Regions from separate parts of the Agrobacterium sp. LEGMi-208b genome, predicted to be linked through region 2. Evidence: predicted binding sites of a transcription regulator. Region 2 holds the regulator's gene; each other region holds the start of a gene.
What was found. Region 2 encodes LexA, which represses DNA repair genes until DNA is damaged. Its sites were predicted from a motif close to TGTTCNNNNTGTGTTCNG; they were not measured.

Region 1 (10,314 bases), 1.1 Mb from region 2:
CCGTTCGGAAGTTGTTGAAGGCTGCATCGTGCGCGAAGGCGCGGTTCTCGGCATGGGCGTGTTCATCGGCAAGTCGACCAAGATCGTCGACCGCGCCACCGGCGAGATCACCTATGGCGAAGTACCGCCCTATTCCGTCGTCGTTGCCGGCACCATGCCGGGCAAGCCTTTCCCGAACGGCGAACCCGGCCCGAGCCTTTATTGCGCCGTGATCGTCAAGCGCGTCGATGAAAAGACCCGCTCCAAGACCGGCATCAACGAGCTTCTGCGCGACTGATAAAAGCTGATACCATGACCACGACCGATCCCGTTGCCAATCTCGCCGCCCTCATCCGTTGCCCTTCGGTGACGCCTGCGGAAGGCGGCGCGCTTTCCCTGCTCGATACCCTGCTTTCGCCGCTTGGCTTCCGGGTGGACAGGATGGTGGCGAGCGAGGCGGAAACGCCTGACGTGGAAAATCTCTATGCCCGGCTCGGCACCGAGGGTCCGCATCTGATGTTTGCGGGCCATACGGATGTTGTTCCCGTTGGCGACGAGGCCGCCTGGAGCCATCCGCCCTTTGCGGCCGAAATCGCCGGCGGCGAAATGTACGGTCGCGGTGCGGTGGACATGAAGGGCGGTATTGCCTGTTTCGTTGCCGCCATCGCCCGCCATATCGAAAAACACGGCAAGCCGCAGGGCTCCGTCTCCTTCCTGATTACAGGCGATGAGGAAGGCCCGTCGATCAACGGCACCTCCAAGCTGCTGGAATGGGCAGCCGCCAAGGGCGAGACGTGGGACGCCTGCGTGGTGGGCGAACCGACCAATCCCGACCAGCTGGGCGACATGATAAAGATCGGCCGCCGGGGGTCACTCTCCGGCCGCATCACGGTCCATGGCGTGCAGGGACACGCCGCCTATCCGCATCTCGCCGACAACCCCATTCGCGGCTTGTTGCAGCTCACCCATGCGCTGATGCATCCGCCCTTCGATCACGGCACCGATAATTTCCAGCCTTCCAACCTGGAAGTGACGACCGTCGATACCGGCAATGCCGCCACCAATGTGATCCCGGCGCGGGCGACGGCCTCCTTCAACATCCGTTTCAACGATACGTGGACTGCAGAAAGCCTTCGGGCGGAAATCATCCGCCGCCTCGATGCCGCCGCGGCCGAAGGTGAGCTTCGCCCCGACCGTTCACCGGTGAAATACGACATCGTCTGGGCGGACCGTCCGGCCCATGTATTCCTGACCCGCAACAATGCGCTCATCTCCTCGCTTTCCGGCGCGGTGGAGGCCGTTACCGGCAAGGAGCCCAAGCTTTCGACCACCGGCGGCACCTCGGATGCGCGTTTCATCAAGGATTATTGCCCGGTGGTGGAGTTCGGCCTCGTCGGACAAACCATGCATATGGTCGACGAACGCGTGGCGGTTGCCGATCTGGAGACGCTGACGCGGATTTACGAGACCTTTATCGAACGCTGGTTCGCCCATGCCGACGGCAAGTGAAGTAAGGCTCTATCTGACGGGCCTGTGGCTTCTGCTACTTAGCGACCACAATGGCGCACGTTATCTGGACCTCTCCGAGCGCGGCATGTGGCGGTCCTTCTATTCGGCGCTGTGGTGCCTGCCCGCCATGCTGGTTTCCTGGCTGTGGCTGCGCGCCGCCTTCCTCGCCAGCTATCCGCCCGGCACCGGAACGGGCTTCATCTTTTTCTTCCGTCTGGCGATGGTCGAGGCCATCTGCTGGATCGTACCGCTGCTGTTGATCGGCATGCTGCTCTTTGCCTTCGGCGCACGGGAAAAATTCGCGCCGCTCGTCACCACCATGAACTGGCTGTCGCTGCCATTTTCCTACGCCTATGCGGTTCTGATACTGATCGCATTCTTCCTGCCACCCTTGCAGGGGCTGATCGCCATTCTGTGGCTGGCGCTGCTTCTGTCGCTGGTCTTCGCCTTCTCGCGGATCGTACGCTTCTTCATCCGCGACCAGTCGCTGCTCGTCTCGGCCATCGTCATGACGCTGCTGGTGCCCGGCATGCTTCTGTCGGAAGCGCTGCAGCGGTTTCTCGGCGTTTACCCCGCCTGAGAACCGGCCTTGGGTTTTAAAGGTCAGTCTGTATCCTCAGCCATATCGACGTCAGGGTACCGACGACGCGGCGGAATGACGTCGGGATAATCGACCTGCATGAAATAAAGACCGTCCGGCGGCGCGACAGGGCCGCAGGCCTTGCGATCCCGCGCCTCCAGTGCGACACGCACATCCTCCGGCGTCATCGTGCCTTCGCCCGCCAGTTTCAGCGTGCCCGCGAAAGAGCGGATCTGGTTATGCAGGAAGCTCTGCGCGGTCGCACGTATCTCGATGAGATCGCCGGTGCGCGTCACATCCAGCCGGTCGAGCGTACGCACCGGGCTTTTCGCCTGACAATGCACGGAACGGAAGGTGGTGAAATCATGCCGGCCGACGAGCATCTGCGCGGCTTCATGCATGCGCTCATGATCCATGTCCTTCGACACCCACCATGCCCGCTTGTGCTCCAGCGCCAGCCGAGCCTTGCGGCAGATGATGCGGTAGAGGTAGTGCCGACGAAGAGCGGAAAACCGGGCGTCGAAATCCTCGGTCACGGAAGCGGTATCCAGCACTGCCACGGCCTCCCCGGCCATGGCGAGATGCGCATTGAGCGCGTTACGAAGCTTGTAGGGTTCCCAGTCTCGGGAAAGATCGACGTGGACGACCTGCCCGACGGCATGCACGCCGGAATCGGTGCGGCCGGCGCCGCGAATGGAAACGCTCTCTCCCGTCAACGACCGGACAGCAGCTTCCAAAGCACCCTGAACCGAAGGGCCGTTTTCCTGTCTCTGCCAGCCGTAATAGGGCGTGCCGTCATATTCGACGGTCATGCGGAAACGTGGCATCAGCCGAGCCTCGTTGTCGCCGGAATCGGCGTACCGCGCACGAAATCGGCGGCCGACATCGGCTTGCCGCCCGCCTTCTGCAAGCGGGTGAGCCGCACGGCATCGCTGCCGCAGGCAATGGTGAGCGCATCATCCAGCGCCGCACCCGCTTCTCCCATGCCGCCAGCCAGCTCGGAGGCCAGAACCTTCACGCGCTCGGCTTTGCCGCCGATATCCATCTCCAGCCAGGCGCCGGGAAACGGCGAAAGGCCGCGAATGTGATTGTGCACATCCTGCGCTGGCCTTGAAAAATCGATGCGGGTTTCGCCCTTGTCGATCTTTGCAGCGTAGAGAACGCCCTCTTCCGCCTGGGTGACGAGAGGCAGGTCACTGGCTTCCAGCTTGTCCATCGCCTGCCGCATCAGCCGCGCGCCGGCCAGCATCAGGCTGTCATGCAATTCGCCAGCCGTCATATTCTCGCCGATTGCGATCTTGGCGGTGAGCGCGACGGGGCCGGTATCGAGCCCCTTTTCCATTTTCATGACCATCATGCCGGTCTCGGCATCGCCGGCCATGATCGCCCGCTGGATGGGTGCAGCACCGCGCCAGCGTGGCAGCAGGGAGGCGTGACCATTGTAACAGCCAAGGCGCGTGCCGCTGAGGATCGCTTCCGGCAGCAGCAGACCGTAAGCCACGACAACCGCGACATCGGCATTGAAGTCCCGGAATTGCTGGCGGTCTTCCTCTGCCTTGAAGTTCACCGGCGTCAGCACAGGCAGGCCCAGAAGCTCGGCGGCCTGATGCACCGGTGACTTCTGCAGATCGAGACCACGGCGGCCGCCGGGACGCGGCGGCTGGGTGTAGACGGCCACGATCTCGTGGCCCGCCTCCACCAGTGCACGCAGGGTGGGAACGGAAAAATCCGGCGTGCCCATAAAAATGATGCGAAGAGCCATCGTCGCCCCCTGCCCTGTTTTCCGTTCCATCTCCCAAAGGGGAAGGATCAGATCTTTGCGCGGGCCGCTTTCGTGAATTTCTTGATGACCATGTCGCGCTTCAGCCGCGAAATATGATCGATGAAGAGAACGCCGTTCAGGTGATCGATCTCGTGCTGCAGGCAGGTTGCGAGCAGGCCATCCGCCTCGACCGTCTGCTGCTTGCCGTCACGGCCGACATATTGCACGGTGAGCGACGCGGGACGCTCGACCTCGGCATAATAATCGGGAATGGAGAGGCAACCTTCCTCATAGGTCGAGACATCGTCCGACACCTTGAGGATTTCGGGATTGATGAAGACGATCGGGGTCTTTTCCTCGCCTTCACGCGCAACGTCGATCACCAGCATGCGGCGCGGCACGCCGATCTGAATGGCGGCGAGGCCGATACCCGGCGCATCATACATGGTTTCGAGCATGTCGTCGGCAAGGCGCAGCACCTCGGCATCCACCTGTTCGATGGGTTTCGATTGCTGGCGCAGCACGGGATCGGGCAAAATGATAAGCGGTTTGATGGTCATGGCTTCCCATAACGTATCTCTCGCGCCGAGGAAATAAAAAACACGAGGGTGAAAACGGCCTGCGTTGTCCACCGCATTCGACTCATTTCCGCCGCAGGAATGTTCTTGTTTTGATCTTCCGAATCATTGGAAATCTGCTAGATTTAATCATGAACATAGATTTCTCCGTTCTCCTTACCCCCGCACTCCGCGCGGGCTCCGTCGATATCAGCTTCGGCGCGCTGCTCGCGGCTCTGGTTTTCGGTCTGGTCATCACATGGCTGGTCACGACAAACCGCGCAAAAAAAGCGGGAGCCGACGGTGAAATCTCCGATCTTCTGAAAACACAGTCCGAATTGCATGGCCGGATCGCGGCCATGGCGGAAACGCTTGGCACCCGCCAGACCGAGATGAGCCAGACGCTGAACCAGCGCCTTGACGGCATGTCACAGCGCCTTGGCGAAACGCTGACGGAGCAGACCCGGTCGACCCATGAGAATCTGAGCCGCCTGCAGGAACGCCTGGCTGTCATCGATGCCGCACAGGGCAATATTCAGGATTTGGCGAAAGACGTGGTCGGGCTGCAGGCCATCCTTTCCAACAAACAGACGCGTGGCGCTTTCGGACAGGCGCGGATGGAAACGTTGATCGCCGATGCGCTTCCCCACGGGGCCTTCCAGCTGCAACCGACGCTTTCCAACGGCTACCGGCCGGATTGCACCATCAAAATGCCGAACAATGCACCGCCGCTCGTCATCGACGCCAAGTTTCCGCTGGAGGCATGGAACGCCATCAAGGCGGATGAGACGCCGGAAACCAAACGCGCCGCCGTGCAGCAGTTCCGCCGCGATATGGAGGTGCATATTCGCGACGTCGCGGAGAAGTACCTCATTCGCGGCGAGACCCAGGATACGGCCTTCATCTTTGTGCCATCGGAGTCGATCTTCGCCGATATTCATCAGCATTTCGAATATCTGGTGCAGCGCGCCCACCGCGCCCGCGTCGTCATCGTTTCGCCATCGCTGCTGATGCTGTCGGTGCAGGTCATCCAGTCGGTTTTGAAAGACCAGCGCATGCGTGAACAGGCGCATCTCATTCAGGGCGAGGTCGCCCTTCTCATGGACGATGTGCGGCGGCTGGACGACCGGACGCGCAAGCTGCAGGCCCATTTCGGGCTGGCGCAGAAAGACATCGACATGATGCTGATCTCCTCCGACAAGGTGCTGGCGCGCGGCCAGAAGATCGAAGGACTTGATTTCTCGCCGACGGAAAAAGAGGCTCCGCATGGGGAAATCGAGCAGGCCCGTCGCTTTGCGGAAAACAGAGCCGGTGCAGCAAAATTGCGGGTAGTTGACGACGAGTGATCGTCTCGGGCAAAGTCGCCGCCTTGCTCAAATTTCATACGGACCCAGCGCCCCATGATTACTGTTTTCGGCTCCATCAACATGGACCTCGTCGCCACCGCCAAACGCCTGCCCAAGCCCGGTGAAACCGTGACCGGTGAGACCTTCTCCACGGCTGCCGGCGGCAAAGGCGCCAATCAGGCGCTGGCCGCGCGGCGTGCAGGCGCCACCGTCAAGATGGCGGGCGCTGCGGGCGATGACACATTTGCCGCACCGGCGCTGACCTTGCTGCGCGATGCAGGTACCGATCTGTCATTGGTCAAAACCGCACCCGGCCCAACGGGAACGGCGGTGATCCTGATCGGTGAAGGCGGAGAGAACATGATCTCGGTCATTCCCGCCGCCAATGGCGAAGTTTCCGCCTCGGACGCTGCAAGGACAATATCAGAGATGGCTACGGGCGATATTCTGATGTTGCAGTTCGAGATTCCCGCGCCTGCCATCGAAGCGGCGCTGACGGCTGCAAAGGCAAAGCGCATCACCACCGTGATCAATACCGCACCATTGACGTCTGACGCGCCCCGCCTTGCCGGCCTCGCCGATATTGTCATTGCCAATGAAACCGAGTTCGAACTGTTGATCGGCAAGAACGGACTTTCCGCCTCCGAGCGGGAAAATGAACTCAAGACCCTGCATGACAGGACCGGTCAGACATTGATCGTCACACTTGGTGCGGATGGCGTGATCGCCATGCGCAACAGCAGGGTCTACAGGGCCTCCGGCCTCAAGATCGAGCCGGTCGACACGGTCGGTGCGGGCGATACCTTCTGCGGTTATCTCGCCGCCAGCCTCGATCAGGGGATGGATTTCGAAACGGCGCTGAAGCGCGCCGCCGTTGCGGGTTCGCTTGCCTGCACGCGCGCCGGTGCGCAGCCCTCCATTCCGCTGGCAGCGGAAGTGGACGCAGCGCTCTAAGGGATCGGCCGTTAGCGCATTTTCCGGATGTAGAACCGCTACGCCGTTTCGCTGGCAATGCTTTAGCGACGGATGAAGGTGAGATAGGCCGAACTGCGGCCTTCTCTTTTTGCCTTGTTCTCGTAACGGGTGCCCGGCCAGTTGGCATAGGGCGTGCGCCAGTCGTCAGCGCTTGTCGCCGTCCATTCAAAACCGCCATGCCGGGCGCAATGCTGCAGCGTCCAGTTGACATAAGTATCGATATCCGACGCAAAGCAGAACTTGCCGCCGGGTTTCAACACACGATGGAAACGGGCGAGATTGACGTCGGAGACGAAACGGCGCTTCCAGTGCTTCTTCTTCGGCCACGGATCGGGATAAAGCAGATCGATGTGATCGATCGACCCCTCGGGCAACCAATCCAGCAGCTGTGTCGCGTCATCGTCGTAAAGGCGGATATTCATCAGCTCGCGCTCGCGAACGGTGGCAAGCAGCTTGGCCATGGAATTCACGAAGGGCTCGACGCCGATGAAACCCGTTTCGGGATTTTCGACCGCGCGGTGCGCAAGATGCTCGCCGCCGCCGAAACCGATCTCCAGACGGATCGATCGTACATCCGCAGGAAAAAGAGCAACGAGATTTTGCGGGGGCACGCTTTCCAGATCGATTTTCAGCAAAGGCAGCAGGTTCTCAATCGTATCGACCTGCTGATTGCGCAGGGGTTTGCCCTTGCGCCTGCCAAAAAACGCTTCCGTCGCGCGCGAACGCCGTTCTTCCGTCATCTCATACTCTCAAGAACAAATAGACTTAACCCGCACAGCGCCAGATGAGGCACTGTGCGGGTTACAAAGGTGCAGACGGTATCTCTCAATTGCCAACAAATAACAAGTGTTAGGCGCTCAAAGCTTCCTTGAGCGGCTTCACCAGATCAAGCTTCTCCCAGGAGAAGGAGCCGTCACGGCCGGCCTTGCGGCCGAAATGGCCGTAGGAAGACGTCTTGGCATAGATCGGCTTGTTGAGATCGAGATGGCGACGAATGCCCGAGGGCGACAGGTCCATGACCTTGCGGATCGCGGCCTCGACCTGATCTTCACTGACCTTGCCGGTGCCATGCAGATCGACATAGATCGACAAGGGCTGGGCGATGCCGATCGCGTAGGAGATCTGGATCGTGCAGCGCTCTGCAAGGCCGGCAGCCACGACGTTCTTGGCGAGGTAACGGGCGGCATAAGCGGCGGAACGGTCGACCTTGGTCGTGTCCTTGCCGGAGAATGCGCCACCACCATGGGGAGCGGCACCGCCATAGGTGTCGACGATGATCTTGCGGCCGGTCAGACCGGCATCGCCATCGGGACCACCGATGACGAACTTGCCGGTCGGGTTGATGTACCACTGGCAATCGTCAGCGATCTTCAGGTCACCCAGAGCTTCGCGGATATAGGGCTCGACAACGGCACGAACCTTCTTCGAATCCCAGCTTGCATCGAGATGCTGCGTGGACAGGACGATGGACACGGCTTCCGAGGCCTTGCCGTCGACGTAACGAACGGTCACCTGGCTCTTGGCGTCGGGGCCGAGTTTCGCCGCTTCGCCTTCGCCGCTCTTACGGGCGGTGGCGAGAAGCTGCAGGATGCGGTGGGAATAATAGATCGGCGCCGGCATCAGATCCGGTGTTTCCTTGCAGGCGTAACCGAACATGATGCCCTGGTCGCCGGCACCCTCGTCGCCCTGCTTGTCGGAGGCGCTGTCCACGCCCTGCGCGATATCCGCGGACTGGGGATGCAGCAGAACGTCGATCTTGGCGGTCTTCCAGTGGAAACCATCCTGCTCGTAGCCGATGTCGCGGATCGCCTTGCGGGCGGCGGACTTGAACTTGGAAGGATTGATGACCGGGTGGCCGGCGGCGTCCTTGACGACCTTGCCGTCCTTGTCCTTCTTCAGAAGCGTGTCGGGAACCCGAACCTCACCGGCGATGATGACGCGGTTGGTCGTCGCAAGCGTTTCGCAGGCGATGCGTACGGTCCAGGGGTCAACACCCGTCTTGGCCGCTTCGCGATAGATAAGATCCACGATTTCATCGGAAATACGATCACAAACCTTGTCCGGATGACCCTCGGCCACGGACTCGCTGGTGAACAGGTAATTGGCACGCATGCGGGATTCCCCTCAAAGAACGGTCTTCGAGTTTGTTAGTCATTTCAGCCGCGAAAAACAAGGACACAACCACATAAATATATCTTTATGTGAGAATTCCTTTCTAATCAGACACAAAAAAACGGTCCTTGCGGACCGTTGAGTGCCCGGCATCCCGTGCCGGAAATTTCTGCGCTGCGGAGGCTGCGCTTACTCGGCGTCTCCCTCGGCGGCGAGCGCCTTGACGAGGTCGACGAGGCGGCGGCGAACCTTCGGGTCTGCGATCTTCACGAATGCCCGGTTCAGCTGCAGACCTTCAGCCGAGGACAGAAAATCGACCACGTAGTTGGAACTCGACGCTTCGGCCATGCCGGTTGCCCCGCCAGCCTGATCGCCGGGCGCATCTTCGAAAAAAAAGGAAACGGGCACATTGAGGATCGCGGAAATATTCTGGAGGCGGCTGGCGCCGACGCGGTTCGTGCCTTTTTCATATTTCTGGATTTGCTGAAAGGTAATTCCGAGACTTTCACCCAGCTTCTCCTGGCTCATTCCGAGCATGGTTCTACGAAGGCGAATTCGGCTTCCGACATGAATGTCGATGGGGTTAGGCTTTTTCTTATTCTCGGTCATCATGCGGTCCTGACACTCGGAAAGGGTTGATATCTCGCTTCATTACTATTCGAAGAAATGAGTCGGCAATTCGACAGCGTCTAAACTTGTTTTACGACTGACGTATTCACTATGCAATTACAGGGGTTCCCGGTCAATTCTGGCGCCGAGCGAAACTCAAGGCGGGAAATACCGCAACGATCATCAAGATTGAAAAAATCAACCAGAAATACGTCCGATGTGTGTCGTAAGTAAATGCGTCATTAGACCCACCACTCAAAGTGGCGTCAACAATTCCCACCCGACCATAGTCCAGCCCGGCAATAATGCGGCCATAGGGGTCTATGACGGCGGAAATTCCGGTATTGGCGCCGCGAATCACCGGCACGCCCGTCTCAACGGCGCGCACCCTCGCCTGCAGAAAATGCTGGTAGGGACCGGGGGTATCGCCAAACCAGCCGTCATTCGTCACATTGAGGATCGCCGCCGATCCCTGAAGACCCGACGTCATCTCGCCCGGGAAAATGATCTCGTAACAGATCAGGGGATAGAAGGTCTTACCCGAAGGAAGCGTGAGTGGCGTACGCGACGAGGCGGCGGAAAACCCGCCAGGCAGGGCAATGACATTGTCGATGCCGAATTCCCGCAGGATGCCTTCAAAGGGGACATATTCGCCAAAGGGAGTGAGATGCACCTTGTCGGTCGCACCGATGATCTCGCCCTGGCTGTCGATAGCATAGACGGAATTGTAATAACGCGGCGGTCGGCCTGCCCCCTGATCTTCCATCCTGACGGCGCCGGTGAACAGCACCTGGCCATCCTCGAGTGTTCTGGCAATTTCCGCGAGCGCATCCGGGTTCTGCGTCAGGATAAACGGTACGGAGGTTTCCGGCCAGACGATGACGT
Region 2 (10,314 bases):
CGATGACGCGGCGCTCGCCGAATTCCTGCAGCAGGCCTTGAGTGATCTTGTAGGCGCCCTGATATTCGGCGACTTCTTCACCCATGACGAAAACTTTTTCGTCGGCGCGCATTTCTTCGGCCATGGCGTCGCGCAGTGCTTCACGCACCGTCGTCATCACCATTTCCGTGCCTTCAGGAATGTCAGGATCGGCTGCGACATCAATCTTCGGCGCGGCCGGAACCTTTGCGGCTTCCTTGTCAGCGCTCGGCTCCTCAGTCGCTTCGCGGGTCTTGCCGCCGGCGGCGTCCGAACCGGAATTTGCGGCTTCGGCCTTCGGCTCTTCCTTCTTGGCAGAGGAAGAAATGTCGTCGGCGCTTTCGCCTTCCTGAATGAGCACGGCGATCGGCGTATTGACCTTGACGCCTTCGGTGCCGGCATCGATCAGCAGCTTGCCGATCACGCCTTCGTCCACGGCTTCCACTTCCATGGTCGCCTTGTCGGTCTCGATCTCGGCAATCACGTCGCCGGAAGTGACCTTGTCGCCTTCCTTTTTAAGCCATTTGGAAAGCGTGCCTTCCTCCATGGTCGGGGAAAGGGCGGGCATAAGAATTTCTACAGGCATGGGTTTCCCTTTCCCGATCAGAGCAGAATGTCGGTGTAGAGCTCGGAGACATCCGGCTCGGGGTCGTTCTGGGCGAAGTCGGCGCTATCGGCGACGATATCACGGACATCCTTGTCGATGGCCTTCAATTCGTCTTCGCTTGCCCAGCCATGGTCCAGAAGCCGTGCCTTGACCTGCTCGATCGGGTCATGTTCGGAGCGCATCTTCTGCACTTCGTCCTTGGAGCGGTATTTCGCCGGGTCCGACATGGAGTGACCACGGTAACGGTAGGTCAGCATTTCCAGGATGATCGGGCCTTTGCCGGAACGGCAATGTTCCAGCGCCTGGTCGGCGGCGGCCTTGACGGCGCGCACATCCATGCCGTCCACCTGAACGCCGGGGATGCCGAAGGACTGGCCGCGCAGCGAATAGTTCGACTGGGCGGTGGCGCGGGCGGTCGAAGTGCCCATGGCGTAACGGTTGTTCTCGACGATATAGATGATCGGCAGTTTCCAGAGAGCAGCCATGTTGAAGCTCTCGTAGACCTGGCCCTGGTTGGCCGCGCCGTCACCGAAATAGGTCACGGAGACATTGTCGTTGCCGCGATATTTGTTGGCGAAGGCGAGACCGGTTCCAAGCGAAACCTGCGCGCCAACGATGCCGTGGCCGCCGTAAAAATGCTTCTCCTTGGAGAACATGTGCATGGAGCCGCCCTTGCCCTTCGACAGGCCGCCCTTGCGGCCTGTCAACTCGGCCATGACGCCACGCGCGCTCATGCCCAAGGCGAGCATGTGGCCGTGGTCGCGGTAAGCGGTGATAACCTGATCGCCTTCCTTCTGCGACATCTGCATGCCGACAACGACGGCTTCCTGGCCGATGTAGAGGTGACAGAAACCACCGATGAAGCCCATGCCGTAAAGCTGGCCTGCCTTTTCTTCGAAACGGCGGATCAAAAGCATTTCGCGGTAAGCGTGAAGCTCTTCGTCCTTCGAGAAGTCCGGGCTGTTCTTGCCGGTGAATTCGGTTGCGGACTTTGCCGTGGTCTTGCGGCCGGATACGGTCGCTGGTTTTCGCGGCGCCATTCATCCCTCCCTGAGTTGCCGTTTGAATGGATAGAGTGGCGCGTACCATATGCAAGAAAATGCCATGCAGCAATGCTTTAAACGCATGGCACATATTCACGCTAAGATGCTGTGAATAAATCAAAAATGTTAAATTAACCTGATTTCGGTTAATTAGAAATATGTGTTCATGATGACGATTTCATCCGTGCGGGACATATTCAGCTGGTAGCGGGAAATCTCGTCGATCATGTCGCGCTCAAGCGAACCGTCGCTCAGCAATTCCACCTGCCGCTCCAGCGCCACGCGCGCCTGCGTCAGCTTGGCAAGCTCAGCCGTCCGGGTAATACGCTGCCGCTCCAGCCGCTCCGTCGCCTGCAGGCCGAAGTCGCCATGGATGGAATGATAACCGAAATAGGAAAGAAAAGCGATCGTGATGGCCGGAACGATCAAACGGCCGAATCGTCTTTTTTTATGATGTCTGGTCCACATGCCGGAGAGAAGCCTTAAAACGCATAACCTTTGAGTCTCAAGACTAAGCCGGATTGTTTAACTATCCGTTGACCTTAAATTGCAATCGGCAAGTGGGCATGAAAAAGCCCGCCGGAGGGCGGGCTGAAAAAGGCGGCGATGTCAGATAAATCTCGTCATGCCGGACTTGATCCGGCATCCAGCCACGGCGCGTCTGCGCCGTGAGAGGAGTCTCTCGCGATCAAGGACTTGATCGCGCTGGACCCCGGATCAAGTCCGGGGTGACGGAGCGAGGATGGTATCCATCGCCCCTCAAACGAGCCCACCAAGCTGGCGGAAGACATCGCGGAATCCGGGCGAATTACCCGCGCAGGATCGAACGACCGGCGTAAGCAGCCTGCGGGCCCAGCATTTCCTCGATGCGGATCAGCTGGTTGTACTTTGCGAGCCGGTCGGAACGGGCAAGCGAACCGGTCTTGATCTGACCGCAGTTCGTGGCAACGGCGAGATCGGCAATGGTGGAATCTTCCGTTTCGCCCGAACGGTGCGACATGACGGCGGTGTAACCGGCCTTGTGCGCAGTTTCGACCGCATCCAGCGTCTCGGACAGCGAACCGATCTGGTTGACCTTGACGAGGATGGAGTTGGCAACGCCCATCTTGATGCCGTCACGAAGACGCGCCGAGTTGGTGACGAAAAGATCGTCGCCGACCAGCTGGCACTTGTTGCCAATCAGATCGGTGAGCGCCTTCCAGCCGTCCCAGTCGTCTTCAGCCATGCCGTCTTCGATGGAGATGATCGGATATTTGGCAACGAGTTCGGCCAGATATTCAGCCATCGCGCCGGATTCCAGCGTGCGGCCTTCGCCTTCGAGAACGTATTTGCCATTCTTGAAGAATTCCGTCGATGCACAGTCGAGGCCGACATACATGTCTTCGCCCGGACGATAACCAGCCTTTTCGATCGACTTCATGATGAAATCGAGTGCTGCCGGTGCGCTTTCGAGACCGGGGGCAAAACCGCCTTCGTCACCGACATTGGTGTTGTGACCCTGAGCGGACAGTTCTTTTTTCAGCGTGTGGAACACTTCCGAACCCATACGCACGGCTTCGCGGATGTTTTCCGCGCCAACCGGCAGGATCATGAATTCCTGGAAGTCGATGGGGTTATCGGCATGGGCGCCGCCATTGATGATGTTCATCATGGGAACCGGCAGCAGATGCGCGTTAGGGCCACCGACATAACGGTAAAGCGGCAGGCCGGACGCTTCAGCCGCAGCCTTGGCGACGGCAAGCGAGACGCCAAGGATGGCGTTGGCGCCGATGCGCGACTTGTTCGGCGTGCCGTCAAGCGCGATCATCGTCTGGTCGATCTGGATCTGGTTTTCGGCATCGAAACCGCCGATGGCGTCGAAGATTTCCGTATTGACGGCTTCTACCGCCTTTTCCACGCCCTTGCCGAGATAACGCTTGCCGCCATCGCGCAGCTCAACCGCTTCATGCGCGCCGGTGGAGGCGCCGGACGGAACGGCCGCACGGCCCATGGAGCCGTCTTCGAGATAGACATCGACTTCAACGGTCGGGTTGCCGCGGCTGTCGAGGATTTCGCGCGCGATGATATCGGTAATGGCAGTCATGGTCTCTCCCTTGGGAATGGAACAGATATTTTCCGTCGCCTGTCTTAGACGATGGCGAAGAAATTACAATGACGGCGGGCGGCAGAAACGGCCCGCCCGCCATTAAAATCGATTGGCACGGACCGTGCCCGCCGTAGCGCCCCCGCCCCTCAGGCTTTGGTGATGGCGTCGAAAGCAAGCAGCTTTTCCAGCAGCTTCGGCATGTCCTTCAGATGCACCATGTTGGGGCCATCGGACGGTGCATTGTCCGGGTCCTCATGGGTTTCGATGAAGAGGCCTGCGACGCCGACAGCAACCGCCGCCCGCGCCAGAGTCTCGACGAATTCGCGCTGGCCGCCCGTTGAGCCGCCCTGCCCGCCCGGCTGCTGAACCGAATGCGTGGCGTCAAAGACAACAGGCGCACCGAGCGAAGCCATGATCGGCAAGGAGCGCATGTCGGAAACAAGCGTGTTGTAACCGAAGGAGGCGCCGCGCTCGCACAGAAGCACATTCGGATTGCCGCTCTCATTCAGCTTGGCCAGCACGTTTTTCATGTCCCAGGGGGCGAGGAACTGGCCCTTCTTGACATTGATGACGCGGCCGGTTTTCGCGGCGGCGACGAGAAGATCGGTCTGGCGGCTGAGAAAGGCCGGGATCTGCAGCACATCCACCACTTCGGAAACGATGGCGCACTGTTCTTCGGTGTGAATGTCGGTCAGAACAGGAAAGCCGAATTCCTTCTTGAGATCGGCGAAAACCTGCATGGCGCTCTCAAGGCCGATGCCGCGCTTGCCGGAAAGCGAAGTACGGTTCGCCTTGTCGAAGGACGACTTATAAACGAGCCCGATCCCCAGCTTGTCGCAAAGCTCCTTCAGAACGCCAGCGATCATGAAGGCATGTTCCCGGCTTTCCATCTGGCAGGGGCCGGCGATCAGGGAAAATCGCTCTGTATTGGAAAAGGAAACCGAATTGGCGCCGTCGCCGGCGGTGACTTTGAGATTGTTCGTAACGCTCATCATTTTTCCTCGAAGGCGAAGGCAACGCCCTGACCGGGTGCTGCGGACACCACCAGACGGCCGTCCGCTTCTGCGCTGGAGACGCCATTAGCAGTAAGCACCGCTTCTGTCACGGCAAGATCGTCAACGGAAAAGACGATGCCCGCGCCGTGCAATCCGCCGCCGCTCCACTTATTGGCGTTCACGGGGGCATTTACGGGTTCATCGCCGAAGGCCGGTTTTCCGGTTAGTCTTATGCGTGCATTGCCGGTTGCGAAAACCACATCACCATCCGCAGACAGCGTGCCGGCACAGCCAAAAACCGTTTCGATCAGCCGGGGCGAATCCACATCACCGCCGTAAGACAGCACGATCTCGCATAGCCCGGTAGTGCCGTTGGCATGCCGCTCCAGCGCCACGCGGTCACCCGGCAGGGCCTGCAGCCGCTCACAACTAAACAGGAAGAAATCCGCCGCCGGCCCACTTGCCGCAAAGGCGAGCCGAAAGGCCGCCTCGCTTTGCGAACCGTCCGGCATCTTGACCGGACGTGAAAATTCGAAGACTTCGCCCGCCGAAAAACCGGAGGCAACGAATCTGCCATGATCGGCCAAAGCGTCCTCCGTCGCGGCGACAAGAGCGGAAAACCCCTCCTCTCCGGCATGATTGCGGAAGGCATGGTCCCTTGCGGTGAACACATCTCCCCTGCCGATTGAGGCGATATACTTATCCGGCTCAGCAATTGCTAGGGGCTCCAGATAGGTGCCGTCTGAGAAAAAAACGCAGGCATTCTGGGTGCCGAAGGGGTGGAGAGCGGTGGGCGCGACCGTGAATCCAAGGCTCGCAAGGCGATCTGCGGCAAGCGTAAGGACCTTCACGGGCAGAACGAGGTGGTCGACACGGTGGGGCTTCGTCATTGTCGTGCTTCCTGCTTGTCAAGTCCGGCAGGACCATGCCGAACAGTCCGGACCGCAGAAAAGCACAATTGTGCGCTTTCAGGCAAATCATCAAAACAACAGATAGCGGCTTCACGAAATTTTAGGGGATTGCGGAACACATATGGAACATATAGTGTTCGTTCTGTATTTGTTTCGCGACTTCAACGACGATTCTCAAGGGTGTTTTCCTCATGCTCACGCGCAAACAGCAGGAATTGCTTCTCTTCATTCATGAAAGAATGAAAGAGTCCGGCGTGCCGCCCTCCTTCGATGAAATGAAGGACGCACTCGATCTTGCCTCCAAATCCGGCATCCACCGGCTGATCACCGCACTCGAGGAGCGCGGCTTTATTCGCCGGCTACCTAACAGGGCGCGGGCGCTGGAAGTGATCAAATTGCCGGAGGCCTACACGCCGGGTGCGAGGCCGCAGCGCGGCTTTTCGCCGAGCGTCATCGAGGGCAGCCTCGGCAAGCCGAAGACGCCGGAACCGGCCCCCGCCCCCAAGGCGCCAGCCAATGATCTCGGCGGCGCCGTCACCGTGCCGGTCATGGGCCGCATCGCCGCCGGTGTGCCGATTTCCGCCATCCAGAACAACACACATGATGTGGCCGTGCCGGTCGACATGCTGGGTTCAGGCGAGCATTACGCACTTGAGGTCAAGGGCGACTCGATGATCGAGGCCGGCATTTTTGATGGCGATACCGTCATCATCCGCAACGGCAATACGGCCAATCCGGGCGATATCGTCGTGGCGCTGGTGGATGATGAAGAAGCGACCCTGAAGCGTTTCCGCCGCAAGGGAGCCTCCATCGCTCTGGAAGCGGCCAATCCCGCCTATGAGACCCGTATTTTCGGACCAGACCGGGTGAAGATCCAGGGTAAGCTGGTTGGGCTGATCCGCCGTTATCATTAATTGGCGGCCTTTTTTCGCTGTGAGCGTCATCGGAAAGATGACGCTCCCTTTGAAACATCGCGGTTTGCCCGCTGGAACGATGCGGCTTTGCAGAGGTAAAGAGAGATCATCCAGAGGATCGGCGCGTCTTTTGTCGTGAAGGGTGGTTCCGGCTTCATGCCAGATGTTTTCGTTGTGGTGCAGGCTGCGGCAAAATGGGAGCTGGTTGAGACCATGGACAATGGGCATCCTTCGTTTCGTTAAGCAGGTATGCAGGTTATCAGTCTCTTCGCGGAGTGTTCCGCTGTCGGTCTCCGGGCGGTGACGTGGATGTCGGTCCTTCTCCCTGCCCTCACCTTCCCATTTATCAATGCGGCTTATGGGAGCCATGGATTATTTGCGATATTCCAAGGCCCATCCGCCGTTATAGAAATGCGCGTCATATCGGGGAGCACGCCATGTACGATCTTTATATCGCCAACAAGAACTATTCCTCATGGTCGCTGCGGCCCTGGATATTGATGCGCACGCTCGGCATCGCCTTCGATGAAAAACTCGTTCCCTTCGGCGAAGGCGTTTCCTTCTCTACCTTTTCCCCGACCGGCAAGGTGCCCTGCCTTGTCGATGAGGGCGTGACGGTTTGGGAATCGTTGTCGATCGCCGAATATCTGGCGGAAAGACACCAGGGCGTCTGGGCGAGCGACAAGCAGGCAAGGGCCTGGTCTCGTTCGGCGGCGAGCGAAATGCATGCGGGTTTTTCCTCGCTGCGCAATCTCTACCCCATGTCGGTCGGCATTCGCGTAAAACCGAAGGGTGGCGATGCCGGGCTTGCGGCCGATATAAAGCGCATCGATGCGCTGTGGAGCGAAGGTCTCGCGAAATTTGGCGGGCCTTATCTTGCGGGCCAGAAATTCACGGCGGTCGATGCCTTCTTCTGCCCGGTGGCCTTTCGTTTCCAGACCTATGGGGCGGAACTTTCGCCCGCGGCAAAAGCCTATTGCGACCGGCTGCTTGCCCTTCCCGCCATGCGCGAATGGTACGAGGCCGGACTGAAGGAGACATGGCGCGACGCGGCGCATGAAGAGGAAATCGGCGGGATCGGCGATATGACCGCGGATTTGCGCATCAAGGCCTGACGATCCATGCTGGCGGCACTTTATTGCGATGCCGCCAGCAACCGGGTCACGGCATCAGGCAGGTCGTGTTCAAAGCGGCCGCTTTTCCAGTCGTAATAGCGATGTTCGCTCCAGGGCCTGTCCATTCGGGCGATTGCGGCGCCCAACCTGCCGACCACCCCTGCCTGATCGCTGTCTGCGAAGTCCAGCTCCAGCGAACCGAGCCGCCGCAAAATATCGCGGTTCAACAGGAGCGCGCCCGAGCGGCATTGGGAGAAGGAGGTTCTGCGAGAGACTATAACGATATCGGCGATATCGCAGGCCTTTCCAGCAAAGCGGCCGTCTTCCAGAACGATGATCCATTCGCCGCTTCCCGCGCGCGCTGCGCACCATATGCCTTTGCTGCAGGTAAAAACACCGGCTTCGGCGTCTCTAAGGGCCACCGTCATCCGCCGGGCGACAGCGCTCATCTCTTTCGGATCGAGCTTCGCCTTCGTGGTCAAAGCCACTTTGGTTGTCGTGGTCTCGCTCTTGAGAAAGACCGGCGGCACAGGCTGTTCCGGCAAAAGCAGCGCCCTTTGCCACTGACCATAAACGAAACCCTGCGGCTGAGCTTTTGTCGTGTAGACTTTGCCGTCCGCCAGCAGCGCCACCAGCTCGCCATCCTCATGAACGAGCAGATCAGGCGGGTTGCGATAGGCCGCGGCGGCCGACAGGCCAAAGGCGAGGAACAGAAACGGCATGCCGAGAAGCGCAAGCCGGCTGCGCAGCAATGTCAGCAGCAGAAAACCAGCCGAAGCGAGACCCAGAAACCAGTCATGGGGTCGTCCCGTTGCCGCACTTCCTCCCCAGGACGCCACCTCCTGCGCAACCTCGATGACGAGGGCCATGCCGTAACCCATGACCTTCAGGAATGGCGCGTCGAGCCCGAAGGGCATCAACAGCATGGCGACAAGGCCGAAGGGCATGACGATGAGCGACATCAGCGGCATGGCGGCCAGATTGGCGAAAAGTCCATAGGTGGTGACACGCTGGAAATGCTCGACCGAATAGACCGCCGTCGAGAGCCCGCCGATCAGCGACGTCGTCATGACGCCGCCGATGATGGCGCCCGCCGTTTGCGCCACCGTCATCCATGCCGGTTTGCGCCCGATGAACAGACGTTCCCGCTCGGCGCGCCAGCGGCTCCAGGCGGCGTAGGAGGCGACGAGCGCGATGGTCGCGGCAAAAGACATCTGGAAGCTCGGCCCCATGATTTCCGATGGCGAAAAAGCAAGAATGACCAGCGCGGAAAGCGCCACATTCCTAAGGCTGAGCGAGGGTTGATCGAACAGCACCGCGATCAGCATCACCGATGTCATCAACCAGGCGCGTTCGGCGGAGACGGCGAAACCGGAAATGAGATAATAGGCAAGCGTCATCAGGAGCGCGGCGAAAGCCGAAATCTTCTTGACGGGCCAGCGCTGTGCAAATGCCGGAAAAAGACTGAAGGCAAGCCTCAGCCCGACAAAGAATATGCCGGACGCCAGCGCCATGTTGAGGCCGGATATGGCGACGATATGGGCAAGGCCGGACAGTCGCAACGCTTCCATCGTCTCGGGAGATATGGCCTGTCTCTCATCGGTGACGATGGAGGCGGCAAAGGCTCCGGCATCGCCGCCGATGGTGTTGCGGATGCGCTCGGCAATGGCGGTACGAAGGCCATAGAGTTGCATGTCGGCCCATTCCAGCCAGTCGGTCTTCGCGTCGATGCCGGGTGGAGTGACCGCCTGTGGCGGCTTGTAGAAGAATCCGGTCGCGCCTATGCCCTTGAAATAGGAGGCGAAGACGAAATCGTTGAGCCCCGGCAAAGCCGGGCCGGACGGCGGTGAAAGCCGCGCCTTGCCACGAATGGTCGCGCCAAGTGCGACAGGCTCGCCTGCCCCGCGTGAGAGAAGCGAGACCTTCCCCGGCGGGCGTGACAGTGTCGGCGCCTCCGTCGCGGCCAGCTGCACCACATATCGCCAGTTGCCACGGGCATCGACCTCCCTGCGCATCACCCTGCCGGTGATGGTGGTGGTGACGGGCGTATCCAGCACCACGGTCCCTGCCCGCCGCGTTTCGATTTCGGCGAAAAGCATGCCCAGCAAGAACAGCGCAACAAGGGTGCAGGCCGTCGCCGCGAAGCCCGAGCGATATTTCGCGAAAAATGCCAGGCCAGCGGCGATGAGACATGTGACCGCCAGGATGGGAAATGAAGGCGAAGTGTCGAGGGAAAACCAGAGGATCGCACCGCTGCCGATGAAAACCGGTACGAAAAGAAAATCATGGCCGAATGCGCGCTCCTCGGCCAAACATGCGGCGATTTTTTGAGAGGCGGCAACGCGCAGGTTCGGCTTGCTCACAGGGGCGAGCGCACCATAGGGCGCTATATCGCCGGTTCTGCGTAGCGGAAACAGGATATCCGCCGTGCCGGGCAAGCCGCCCTGCATCGTTTCCGCATATCCGAAATGCTGTTTTTCCCCTTGACCGAGCAATCCGCGCCGCGCCCCTGCCGCACCGGAAACAGGTTTGCAGGCGGACGCGAGGGATTGCAATGCTTTCCTTTAACCCGGCGTTGACCGAGATTGAATTGCCATGATCAAGAAAGCAAAAAGCAACGTCATT
Region 3 (10,314 bases), 1.1 Mb from region 2:
ACGGTCGTTATATTCGAAGGTCATGACCGAGGTGACGACCGAAATGCCGCGCTCGCGCTCGATCTTCATCCAGTCCGAGCGGGTCTGGATACGATCCTTCTTCGCCTTCACCTCACCGGCAAGCTGGATCGCTCCGCCGAACAGCAGCAGTTTTTCGGTAAGCGTGGTCTTACCCGCGTCCGGGTGCGCGATAATAGCAAAGGTGCGGCGGCGGGAGACCGCCTCGGCAAGTGTTTCGGCCATCTGACAAATCCTGTGGAATTGCGGGCTATCTAGCGTTTCAGGCCCGCATTTGCAATTGACCTTGCCGCGATCTCGGCAAACTAATGCCGTATGACCCTTCAAAACGACAATCGTCCCCCTCTCCGGCTCGTCCGCCTCGCCAATGGCGCAGACCTCGAATTGCCGTCCTACGAAACCCGTGGCGCCGCCGGCATGGACCTGCGTGCGGCCGTGCCTGCCGGTGAACCCTTGACCCTGCAACCGGGCGAACGCGCGCTGGTTCCGACCGGGTTCATCTTCGAGGTTCCGCAGGGGTACGAAGCACAAATCCGCCCTCGCTCCGGCCTCGCCATCAAGAACGGCATCACCTGCCTCAATTCCCCCGGTACGGTAGACAGCGATTATCGCGGCGAAGTGAAAGTTATCCTCGCCAATCTGGGTCAGGAGGTTTTTGTCATCGAACGCGGCATGCGCATTGCGCAGATGGTGATTGCGCCGGTAACCCAGGTTATTGTGAGCGAGGTGACGGAGACCTCCGAAACGGCACGGGGTGCCGGCGGCTTCGGCTCGACAGGCGTTTAGCGACGCCGCTTGCCCGCCACGCTGCGCGACCCTCGTTCCGCTTTTTCAGGGCGTTCCATGTCTTGCCGTTCCGGCAGGACGGGCGAGTGGACTGATTGTCTTTGCCGGGCAATTTCGCTATGGATTGAGCGGATTTTCCGGGAAACACCATCATGACGCTGACGACCCTTTTCGCCTATGCCACAGCCCTCTTCATCGCCGCCGCCATTCCCGGTCCCGGCATGACGGCGATCGTGGCGCGGGCGCTGGGTTCGGGCTTCCGGGAAACCTTCTTCATGGGTCTCGGGCTGGTGCTGGGCGACATGATCTACCTGACCGCAGTGATATTGGGGTTGGCCTTCGTCGCGCAGACCTTTCAGGAAGCCTTCATGGTCCTGAAATTCGCGGGCGCGGCCTATCTCCTTTATATTGCCTGGAAGCTTTGGACCGCCGGCCTGCTGCCACAGGAGCTGAAGGCCAAGAAAAGCACCAGCATGCCCATGTCCTTTCTGTCCGGCTTGCTGATCACACTCGGCAATCCGAAAACCATGCTGTTTTATGTGGCGCTGGTGCCGACGCTGATCGATATCCGCATGATCGGTCCTTCGGAATATGCGACACTTCTCGCCCTCACCTTCGTCGTGCTGATGGCGGTTCTCCTGCCTTACATCCTGCTTGCGGCCAAGGCGCGTAACCTTCTGAAAAGGCCAAGCGCCTTGACGATCCTCAACCGCACCGCGGCGGGTATTCTGGCTGGAACGGCGACCATGATCGCCATCCGCAGCACGTAAAACAAATTCGTGCATTTGCGCGATTTATCGTGAAATTATTCCTGCAATTCAGAGATATTAGGACGAACGTTCGCTAGCTTGCGAAAGCTATTGCTCCTATTCTGCCGCTCAAATCTTGCGGTCTTTACACAGGAGAACATCATGCCCGAAGCCAGAAAGCCCGGACGCGGACGCGTCTATTCCTCGATTACGGAAACAATCGGCGACACGCCGATCGTGCGGCTCGACAAGCTGGCGAAGGAGAAGGGCGTGAAGGCCAACCTTCTCGCCAAGCTCGAATTTTTCAATCCCATCGCTTCCGTGAAGGACCGCATCGGCGTCGCCATGATCGAAGCGCTGGAAACACAGGGCAAGATCACCCCCGGCAAGACCACGCTGGTGGAGCCGACCTCCGGCAACACGGGCATTGCGCTTGCCTTCGCCGCCGCTGCGAAGGGTTACAAGCTGATCCTGACCATGCCTGAAACCATGTCGGTTGAACGCCGGAAAATGCTGGCCCTCCTGGGCGCCGAACTGGTGTTGACCGAAGGCCCGAAGGGCATGAAGGGTGCGATCGCCAAGGCGCAGGAACTGGCCGAGACCCTGCCTGACGCCATCATCCCGCAGCAGTTCGAAAACCCCGCCAATCCCGATATCCACCGCAAGACGACGGCGGAAGAAATCTGGAACGACACTGAAGGCACGGTCGATATTCTCGTCTCCGGTATCGGCACCGGCGGCACGATTACCGGCACGGGTCAGGTGCTGAAATCCCGCAAACCCGAGGTGAAGGTCATTGCGGTCGAGCCCGCCGACAGCCCGGTGCTTTCCGGCGGCAACCCCGGCCCGCACAAGATTCAGGGCATCGGCGCCGGTTTTGCGCCCGCCATCCTCGATACCGGTATCTATGACGAGATCGTCACCGTGACCAATGACGAGGCTTTCGAAACCGCGCGTCTGGCAGCACGGCTGGAAGGCGTGCCGGTCGGCATCTCCTCAGGCGCGGCGCTGGCGGCCGCGATCAAGGTCGGTGCGCGTGAGGAAAATGCCGGCAAGAACATCGTCGTCATCATTCCTTCCTTTGCGGAACGCTACCTTTCGACGGCGCTTTTCGAAGGTCTTGGGCTTTAACGACGCCCTCTGCTCTACGCAGTTGTAAAGCAATAAACGACTATTTGATACGCCGCCGGCCTAGCCGGCGGCATGTCGGTTTTACGATGGCTGGCATGCCGCACATGCATCACAAGCCTTTGAAATAGCTTTGCTCGCTTTGCGCCAAATCGCATGCGGCACGTACTTTCTTTCCAAGTGCACACAGCCGGATATGGTCTACGCCGCCGCTGTCAGCCTTTCGCCGGCGATACGATAGGATACGGCCTCCGCCACATGGATGCGGCCGACCGTCTGCTTGCCATCCAGATCGGCCAGGGTACGGGCAACCTTGAGTATGCGATGATAACCCCGGGCGGAAAACTTCAGCCGCTCGGCCGCATCGCGCAGCAATTGCAGCCCGGACGCATCCGGTTCGGCATATTTTTCGATCAATGTGGTTGTGCAGCGGGCATTCGTGCGAATGGCGGCAAATCCCGCCGCCGTGTAACGCTCCTGCTGTGTAAGGCGTGCCCGGGCGACACGGGCGGCCACCACTGCACTCGGCTCGGCCGCGACGGGGCGAATGAGATCGGCTGCGGAAACAGCGGGCACGTCGATGCGGATATCAATACGGTCCAGCAGCGGTCCGGAAATGCGGGCCTGATAATCGGTCACGCACCGCTGGCCTCGAGCGCAGGTGAAACCCGGCTCTCCCGCCATGCCGCAACGGCAGGGGTTCATGGCCGCAACAAGCTGGATTTCCGCCGGATAGCTGACGCGATGATTGGCCCGCGCAATGATGCATTCACCCGTTTCAAGCGGCTGGCGAAGCGCATCCAGCACCGGCGGCGAAAATTCCGGGAACTCATCCAGAAAAAGAACACCGTGATGGGCAAGCGAGGCCTCACCCGGTTTGGCGCGGAGCCCCCCTCCGATCAGCGCCGCCATGGTGGCGGAATGGTGCGGGGTGCGGAACGGCCTGCGGTCCGACAGCTTGCCGCCGGACAATTGGCCGGCGATGGAATGAACCATCGACACTTCCAAAAGTTCCGCCGCCTCCAGTGGCGGCAGGATGGAAGGCAGGCGGGCTGCGAGCATGGATTTGCCAGAGCCGGGCGGACCGACCATGAGCAGATTATGGCCGCCGGCCGCTGCCACCTCCAGCGCACGCCGGGCACTCTCCTGTCCTTTGATGTCAGCCAAATCCGGCAGATTGACCGGATTGGCGCGGATGGCGGGTGTGGGGCGCGACAGAAGCTGGGTGCCGCGAAAATGATTGGCAAGCGCAATCAGGCTGCGCGGAGCGAGAATATCGATACCGGCTCCGGCCCAGGCCGCTTCAGGTCCGCTTTCAGCCGGGCAGATCAGCCCCTTGCCGAGCGCATTGGCGCCGATCGCCGCCGGCAAGGCGCCCGAAACCATACCAATGGTGCCATCAAGATTGAGTTCACCGAGAACCACATAACGTCCCAGCATTTCTGCCGGTATCGCCCCCAAAGCGGCCATGAGGCCAAGTGCAATGGGAAGATCAAAATGCGATCCTTCCTTGGGTAAATCGGCAGGAGCAAGATTGACGGTGACTTTTTTTGCCGGCAAGGCCAGACCCGAGGCGTGCAGGGCAGCCTGTACCCGCTCCCGGCTTTCGGCCACCGCCTTATCCGGCAGGCCGACAATCTGGATGCCCACCTTTCCCGGTGCGACCATGACCTGCACTTCGACGGGCACGCCCTCTATGCCCTGAAATGCAACCGTATTGACCTTTGCCACCATGGCCTGCCCCCGCAAACCGGCCGCGCCAACAGGAGCTTCATGCTCCGGCGGCCACCCGCAAGCAACGTGCCACAGCGCAAAGAATAAAACAAGAACATCCAGCGAACAATTTCTCGCTGGCGATGTATTTTAGTTGTATCTAGTTGTGCTCGCGGAACAAAGCTGGATCGGCGAAAGGCCGCGTCAGAAATCCTGGGCTTCGCGCTTTTTCTCTATCGCGTCCCACAACAGGCTTGCGACATCGGCGCCGCCGAATTTCCGCACTTCGCGAATGCCCGTCGGCGAGGTGACGTTGATTTCCGTCATATAGTCGCCGATCACATCGATGCCGACGAACAGGAAACCGCGTTCGCGCAATGCCGGACCGATGCGGCGGCAGATTTCTTTCTCGCGCGCCGTCAGTTCCGTCGGTTCCGGCCGGCCGCCGGCATGCATGTTGGAGCGGGCGTCGTTTTCCGCCGGTACACGGTTGATTGCGCCGACCGGCTCGCCATCCACGAGCAGGATGCGCTTGTCGCCCTTGCGGACGTCAGGCAGATATTGCTGGGCGATGTAAGGCTCGCGGAACATCTGGCCGAACATTTCCAGCAGCGAGGAGAAATTGCGGTCGTCGCGCGCGGAATGGAAGACGCCCGCGCCGCCATTGCCATAAAGCGGCTTGAGGATGATATCGCCCATTTCGTTGCGGAAGCGGGCGATTTCGGCCACGTCCTTGGTAATCAGCGTCTTCGGCATCAGATCGGCGAATTCGGTGACGAAAATCTTCTCGGGCGAATTGCGCACCCAGGCGGGATCGTTGACGACAAGCGTTTTCGGATGAATGCGTTCCAGCAAATGGGTGGAGGTAATGTAAGCCATGTCGAAGGGCGGATCCTGACGCAGATGGATGACATCCATCGTGGAGAGATCGACGCGCTCCGGTTCGGACAGGGAGAAATGGTCGCCCTTGATGTCGCGCAGCTCCATCTGTTCGACAGTGGCGTAAATCTTGCCATCGCGCATGGAAAGGCGTTCGGGCGTATAATGGAACAGCCGGTATCCGCGTGCCTGCGCCTCAAGGCTCATGGCGAAGGTGGAGTCGCCGGCGATATTGATACCGGAGACATGATCCATCTGGATCGCGACGTTCTTGATCTTCGCCATGCGCATGTTCCTCTTGCAGCATGCGGACGCTTTCCGGCCCGCCATGCCCATTGCCTCGCCTTTTCAAGTTTCCTGCAGGACCGGGAGAAACCCGTAAATGCTGCAGAAAACCCTGAAGATGTAGGGCAGCGACCATTCAAAGGCAACTGCTGCAAGCGGTGGTTTGTGTGAGTTTTATTGAACCTTCACAATTCCATGGACGGAGCCGTGCAGGCCCCGCCAACCGGAATGTTTTATCGGTTCAGGCCGCCAGCTTATAGGAACGGCCGGCAAACAGCTTGTTCTTGACGCGGTAGGCCAGAGCCAGCGCCTTGGGGAACGGACGGCGCATGAAAGCGACCTTGCGGACATAGTCATCCACCCGCCAGGTGGCCCATGTTCCCGCTGGAAAATAAGCGACATCGCCGACCCGAAGGATGCTGATCGAACCATCTTCCGCCGTTACATGCACTTCGCCTTCGAGAATATAGACGGTTTCATCCCAGCCGAAGAACCAGCGAAACTCACCTGCCGTGCAATCCCACATGGCGGTGCTGGAAGCGCGGTCGCCGCTTCGGGAATGATCCGCCGCGCGCGCCTGGGGGTTGCCGGAAATGATCCAGTCCGGATTAATGGGGGCCGGCTGAAGCCGCAGATCGGTGCAGGAGGCGCTGACGACGGCCTCGTCTTTTGACCGGCGCAGATAGGCCGGCAAAATCGGTACCGTGCGGATAGCCATGGTTGCCGCGGCGGCAAACATCATTTTGAAGGACATATTAGAAAACCCCCGTGAAATATTGGAGGTCTTCTATCATCAGGATCGTAACAAAGCGGTTTTGACAATCGGCGCAATTTTAGTCATCGCGCCGATTTCTGCGATGCGCTCAGGCCGTCGCCAACTGAGCGGACTGCGCGCCAACCTGTTCCGTCTTGCCGGCAATACGCTTGCCGGTTTCGCTGGAAAAGAAGTGCAGCTTTTCCGGCGCGATCGTGACCGAGAGCACGGCGGGAACGTCGACATCCGGCGGGAAAGCCACCGTCAAGGTCTGGTCGCCGATCGCCCCGTGCACCAGGCGCTGTGAACCCAGCTCCTCGATATAATCGACGCGGAGCGTGAAACCCTGCTCACCTGCCGCAGCGAGGCGGAAATCTTCCGCGCGCATGCCTACCGTCACCGTCCCGGAGGCAGGCGCAAAACCATTCAGCCCAAACAGCGACGGACCAATCGCGAGGCTGTCACCATGCAATTCGCCATTCAGCAGGTTCATGGCGGGAGAGCCGATGAAGCTCGCAACGAAGGTGGAGGCGGGCGTGTGATAGACATCGAGCGGCGCGCCGATCTGCTCGATACGGCCGCCGTTCAGCACCACCAGACGATCGGCCAGCGTCATGGCCTCCAGCTGATCGTGGGTAACGTAGATCGACGTGGTCCCAAGGCGCTTCTGCAGACGCTTGATCTCGCCGCGCATGGACACGCGCAGCTTCGCATCGAGGTTGGACAAGGGTTCATCGAACAGAAAGGCCGCCGGTTTGCGCACGATGGCGCGGCCCATGGCGACACGCTGCCGCTGACCGCCGGAAAGCGCGCGCGGCTTGCGGTCCAGATAGGGTTCAAGCTGCAGCATGCGGGCGGCTTCAGCCACACGCGCATCGATCTCCGTCTTTGGCGTCTTGCGGTTCTTCAACCCGTATTCCAGATTCTGGCGCACCGACATATGCGGATAAAGCGCATAATTCTGGAACACCATGGCGATATCGCGGTCAGCGGGGTCGGCCTGATTGACCACCCGGTCGCCGATTTTCACCGTCCCTTCGGATATGTCTTCCAGTCCGGCCACCATGCGCAGAAGCGTGGACTTGCCGCACCCGGAAGGGCCGACGAGAACGATGAACTCGCCGTCCCTGATGTCGATATCGACGTGATGCACGGCGCGCACGCCGCCATGATAATCCTTGCAGACCTGACTGATTTCTATCGCGGCCATTTCGGTCTCCTTATTTATCGCTCTCGGTGAGGCCCTTGATGAACCAGCGCTGGAAAATCACGACGATCAGCACCGGCGGCAGCATGGCCAGAACGGCAAGCGCGAAAGCTTCGTTATAATCGGGAATTTGCGAACCGACCCAGACCTGCAGGATCGACTTGATGCCGCGCATCAGGGTGAAGAAGCTCTCATCCGTCGTCATCAGCATGGGCCAGAGATACTGGTTCCAGCCATACACGAACATGATGATGAAGATCGCCGCCATCATGGTGCGTGAGAGCGGGATGATCACGTCGATGAAGAATTTGAACGGCCCTGCCCCGTCGATGCGGGCAGCCTCCAGCAATTCTTCCGGAATGGATTTGAAGAACTGCCGAAAATAGAAGGTGCCCGTTGCAGACGCCAGAAGCGGCACGATCAAGCCGGTATAGGAGTTCAACAAGCCAAGTTTGCTCATCACCTCGTAGGAGGGCATGATGCGCACTTCGAGCGGCAGGAGCAGCGTCGTAAAAATGATCCAGAAGGCGAGTGTGGCAAAGCGGAAGCGGAAATAGACGATCGCATAGGCCGCCGTCATCGACAGGACGATCTTGCCGACGGCAAAACCAATGCCGAGGATCAGCGAGTTGATCACCATGTTGAGACCGGTGATCTGACCGGTGAAACCACCTTTCTGCGTCAGAACCTTTTCATAGGTCTCGACGAAATTGTCGCCGGGAATGATGGCCAGACCGCTGCGGTGGATTTCCGCCGCCGTATGCGTGGAGGTCATGAAAGCCACGACAACAGGCAATATCAGGAACAACGCGCCTATTATCAGCACCAGATGATCGAGGGGTTTTGTCTTGTACATAGTCTTTTCCCTCAATTGTAATGGATGCGCTTCTCGATGAAGCGGAACTGGATGATGGTGAGGACGAAGACGACCAGCATCAGGATGACGGACTGGGCCGAAGAACCACCGATGTCATTGCCGCGGAAACCATCCAGAAACACCTTGTAGACCAGCGTGATCGGGTTGTTGGCCGCCTTGTCCTTCACCATCACGTCGATGACGCCGAATGTGTCGAAGAGGGCGTAGGTGATGTTGATGATCAACAGGAAGAAAGCCGTGGGCGCCAGAAGCGGCATGATGACCGTCCAGAACCGGCGAAAGCCCGAGCGGCAGTCGATGGCTGCTGCTTCCCGCACGGAGACCGGCACGCCCTGCAAACCGGAAAGGAAGAAGATGAAGTTGTAGGGAATCTGCTTCCAGACCGCGACGACGATCATGGCGAAGGCCGTATCGAAATAGTTGAGGCCGACCTTCATGTCCCAGCCGAGAAACGCGGCCATCTTGACGAAGGGGCCGATATGCTGGTCGAAAAACATCATGCCGATGAGACCGGCGACCGGCGGTGCTATGGCATAGACGGAAATCAGCAGCGTCTTGTATGTCGAACTGCCGCGAATGACCGCGTCGGCCTTGACGGCGAGCAGCAGGCCGAGCGCCAGCGAAAAGAAAGTGACCAGCACGGTGAAGACCACCGTGAATTTGGCGATGCTGAGATATTCGGGGCTGAATATCGCATCCGAATAATTGGAAAGTCCGACGAAAGAAGCGCCGAAGCCGAACGGGTCCTCAATATAGAAGGACGAATGGATGGCCTGAACCGATGGCCAGTAGAAAAAGATGAAAATCACCGCAAGCTGCGGCGCCAGAAACAGGTAGGGCACGTAGGACGAGGAGAACTGCACGCGCTTCATGCCAGCTTCAGCGGGCTTGGCGGGTTTTCCAGCCTTTGCGGACCAGCCGGACAAAAACCGGCGCGGTTGAGACGATGTATAGGCCACGCTTGCGCCTCCTTATCCAGAAGCGAGCCTCCCTTCCATCGGAAAGGAGGCTCGACAACGATCATTGGTTTCGAAAGATCGATTAGCCGGCCGTCTTGGCGAAACGGGCCAGAAGGTCGTTGCCTTCCTTCTCGATGATCTCGAAAGCAGCCTTCGGCGTTACTTCACCCGAGAAGATGCGGTTATATTCGCGTTCCATGACGGCGCGGATCTGCGGGTAGAAGCCAAGGCGGTAACCCTTCGACCATTCGCCGCCCGGCAGCGACAGCTGCTGGATACCAACTTCGGCGACCGGCTTTTCCTTGTAGAAGCCTTCAGCCTTGGCCTTTTCATAAGCAGCCTTGGTGATGGCGACGTAACCGGTGGCCTTGTGGTAGAAGACCTGGATTTCCGGCGAGGTCAGGAACTGGAAGAAGTCGGCCACGCACTTGTTTTCGGCTTCAGACTTGCCCGACATTGCGAAGAGGGCAGCACCGCCGATGAAGGAGTTGGTGCCGGCACCCTTGATAGAGTTCCAGTAGGGCAGGAAGGTTGCCGAGAACGGCATGGTCGCCGTCTTCTGCAAACCGCCGAAGGAACCCGAAGAACCGATCCAGAGAGCAACCTTGCCTTCTTCGAAGGGCTTCTGGTTATCGTTCCAGCCGGCGCCGTAATAGGCGAACAGGCCCTTGTCCTTCCAGTCCTTCAGCTTGTCGAACATCATGACGAGGTTCGGGTCGGTGACCTTGAGCTTGGTGTCGGTGACGCTGTCGTAACCGTTGTTGTTGGTGGCGAACTGGATGTTGTTGCGGGAGAAGAAGTTTTCCGTGAACTGCCAGGTCAGCTGCGACTGAACGAGCGGAATGTAGCCGGCTTCCTTCAGCTTCGGCGCGACCTGCTCGAACTCTTCCCAGGTCTTCGGTGCTTCGACGCCGGCCTTCTTCAGGGCTTCGTCGTTGATGTACATGATCGGAGCGGAG

Region 1: a site for LexA is predicted at 4,491-4,508, ahead of AC5YUO_RS06150 (DNA recombination protein RmuC). Genes of this name have one in related genera too.
Region 3: a site for LexA is predicted at 4,495-4,512, ahead of AC5YUO_RS06415 (YifB family Mg chelatase-like AAA ATPase). Genes of this name have one in related genera too.

The regions. Positions count from the first base shown of each region.
Region 1 is NZ_CM183445.1:1,233,912-1,244,225, forward strand. It holds gene dapD (2,3,4,5-tetrahydropyridine-2,6-dicarboxylate N-succinyltransferase) at 1-277, shown strand, start outside; gene dapE (succinyl-diaminopimelate desuccinylase) at 292-1,488, shown strand; gene AC5YUO_RS06130 (hypothetical protein) at 1,472-2,068, shown strand; gene truA (tRNA pseudouridine(38-40) synthase TruA) at 2,092-2,895, opposite strand; gene fmt (methionyl-tRNA formyltransferase) at 2,895-3,830, opposite strand; gene def (peptide deformylase) at 3,878-4,390, opposite strand; gene AC5YUO_RS06150 (DNA recombination protein RmuC) at 4,540-5,733, shown strand; gene AC5YUO_RS06155 (ribokinase) at 5,788-6,687, shown strand; gene trmB (tRNA (guanosine(46)-N7)-methyltransferase TrmB) at 6,750-7,448, opposite strand; gene metK (methionine adenosyltransferase) at 7,558-8,820, opposite strand; gene AC5YUO_RS06170 (helix-turn-helix domain-containing protein) at 9,010-9,429, opposite strand; gene lnt (apolipoprotein N-acyltransferase) at 9,563-10,314, opposite strand, start outside.
Region 2 is NZ_CM183445.1:158,257-168,570, forward strand. It holds gene AC5YUO_RS00805 (pyruvate dehydrogenase complex E1 component subunit beta) at 1-604, opposite strand, end outside; gene pdhA (pyruvate dehydrogenase (acetyl-transferring) E1 component subunit alpha) at 622-1,665, opposite strand; gene AC5YUO_RS00815 (FtsB family cell division protein) at 1,819-2,136, opposite strand; gene eno (phosphopyruvate hydratase) at 2,477-3,751, opposite strand; gene kdsA (3-deoxy-8-phosphooctulonate synthase) at 3,901-4,746, opposite strand; gene AC5YUO_RS00830 (VOC family protein) at 4,746-5,639, opposite strand; gene lexA (transcriptional repressor LexA) at 5,852-6,574, shown strand; gene AC5YUO_RS00840 (glutathione S-transferase family protein) at 7,012-7,689, shown strand; gene AC5YUO_RS00845 (ComEC/Rec2 family competence protein) at 7,710-10,139, opposite strand.
Region 3 is NZ_CM183445.1:1,291,121-1,301,434, forward strand. It holds gene AC5YUO_RS06395 (peptide chain release factor 3) at 1-243, opposite strand, end outside; gene dut (dUTP diphosphatase) at 334-804, shown strand; gene AC5YUO_RS06405 (LysE family translocator) at 957-1,574, shown strand; gene cysK (cysteine synthase A) at 1,716-2,684, shown strand; gene AC5YUO_RS06415 (YifB family Mg chelatase-like AAA ATPase) at 2,883-4,415, opposite strand; gene gshB (glutathione synthase) at 4,599-5,558, opposite strand; gene AC5YUO_RS06425 (cupin domain-containing protein) at 5,800-6,312, opposite strand; gene AC5YUO_RS06430 (sn-glycerol-3-phosphate import ATP-binding protein UgpC) at 6,422-7,522, opposite strand; gene ugpE (sn-glycerol-3-phosphate ABC transporter permease UgpE) at 7,533-8,375, opposite strand; gene AC5YUO_RS06440 (ABC transporter permease) at 8,387-9,355, opposite strand; gene AC5YUO_RS06445 (extracellular solute-binding protein) at 9,438-10,314, opposite strand, start outside.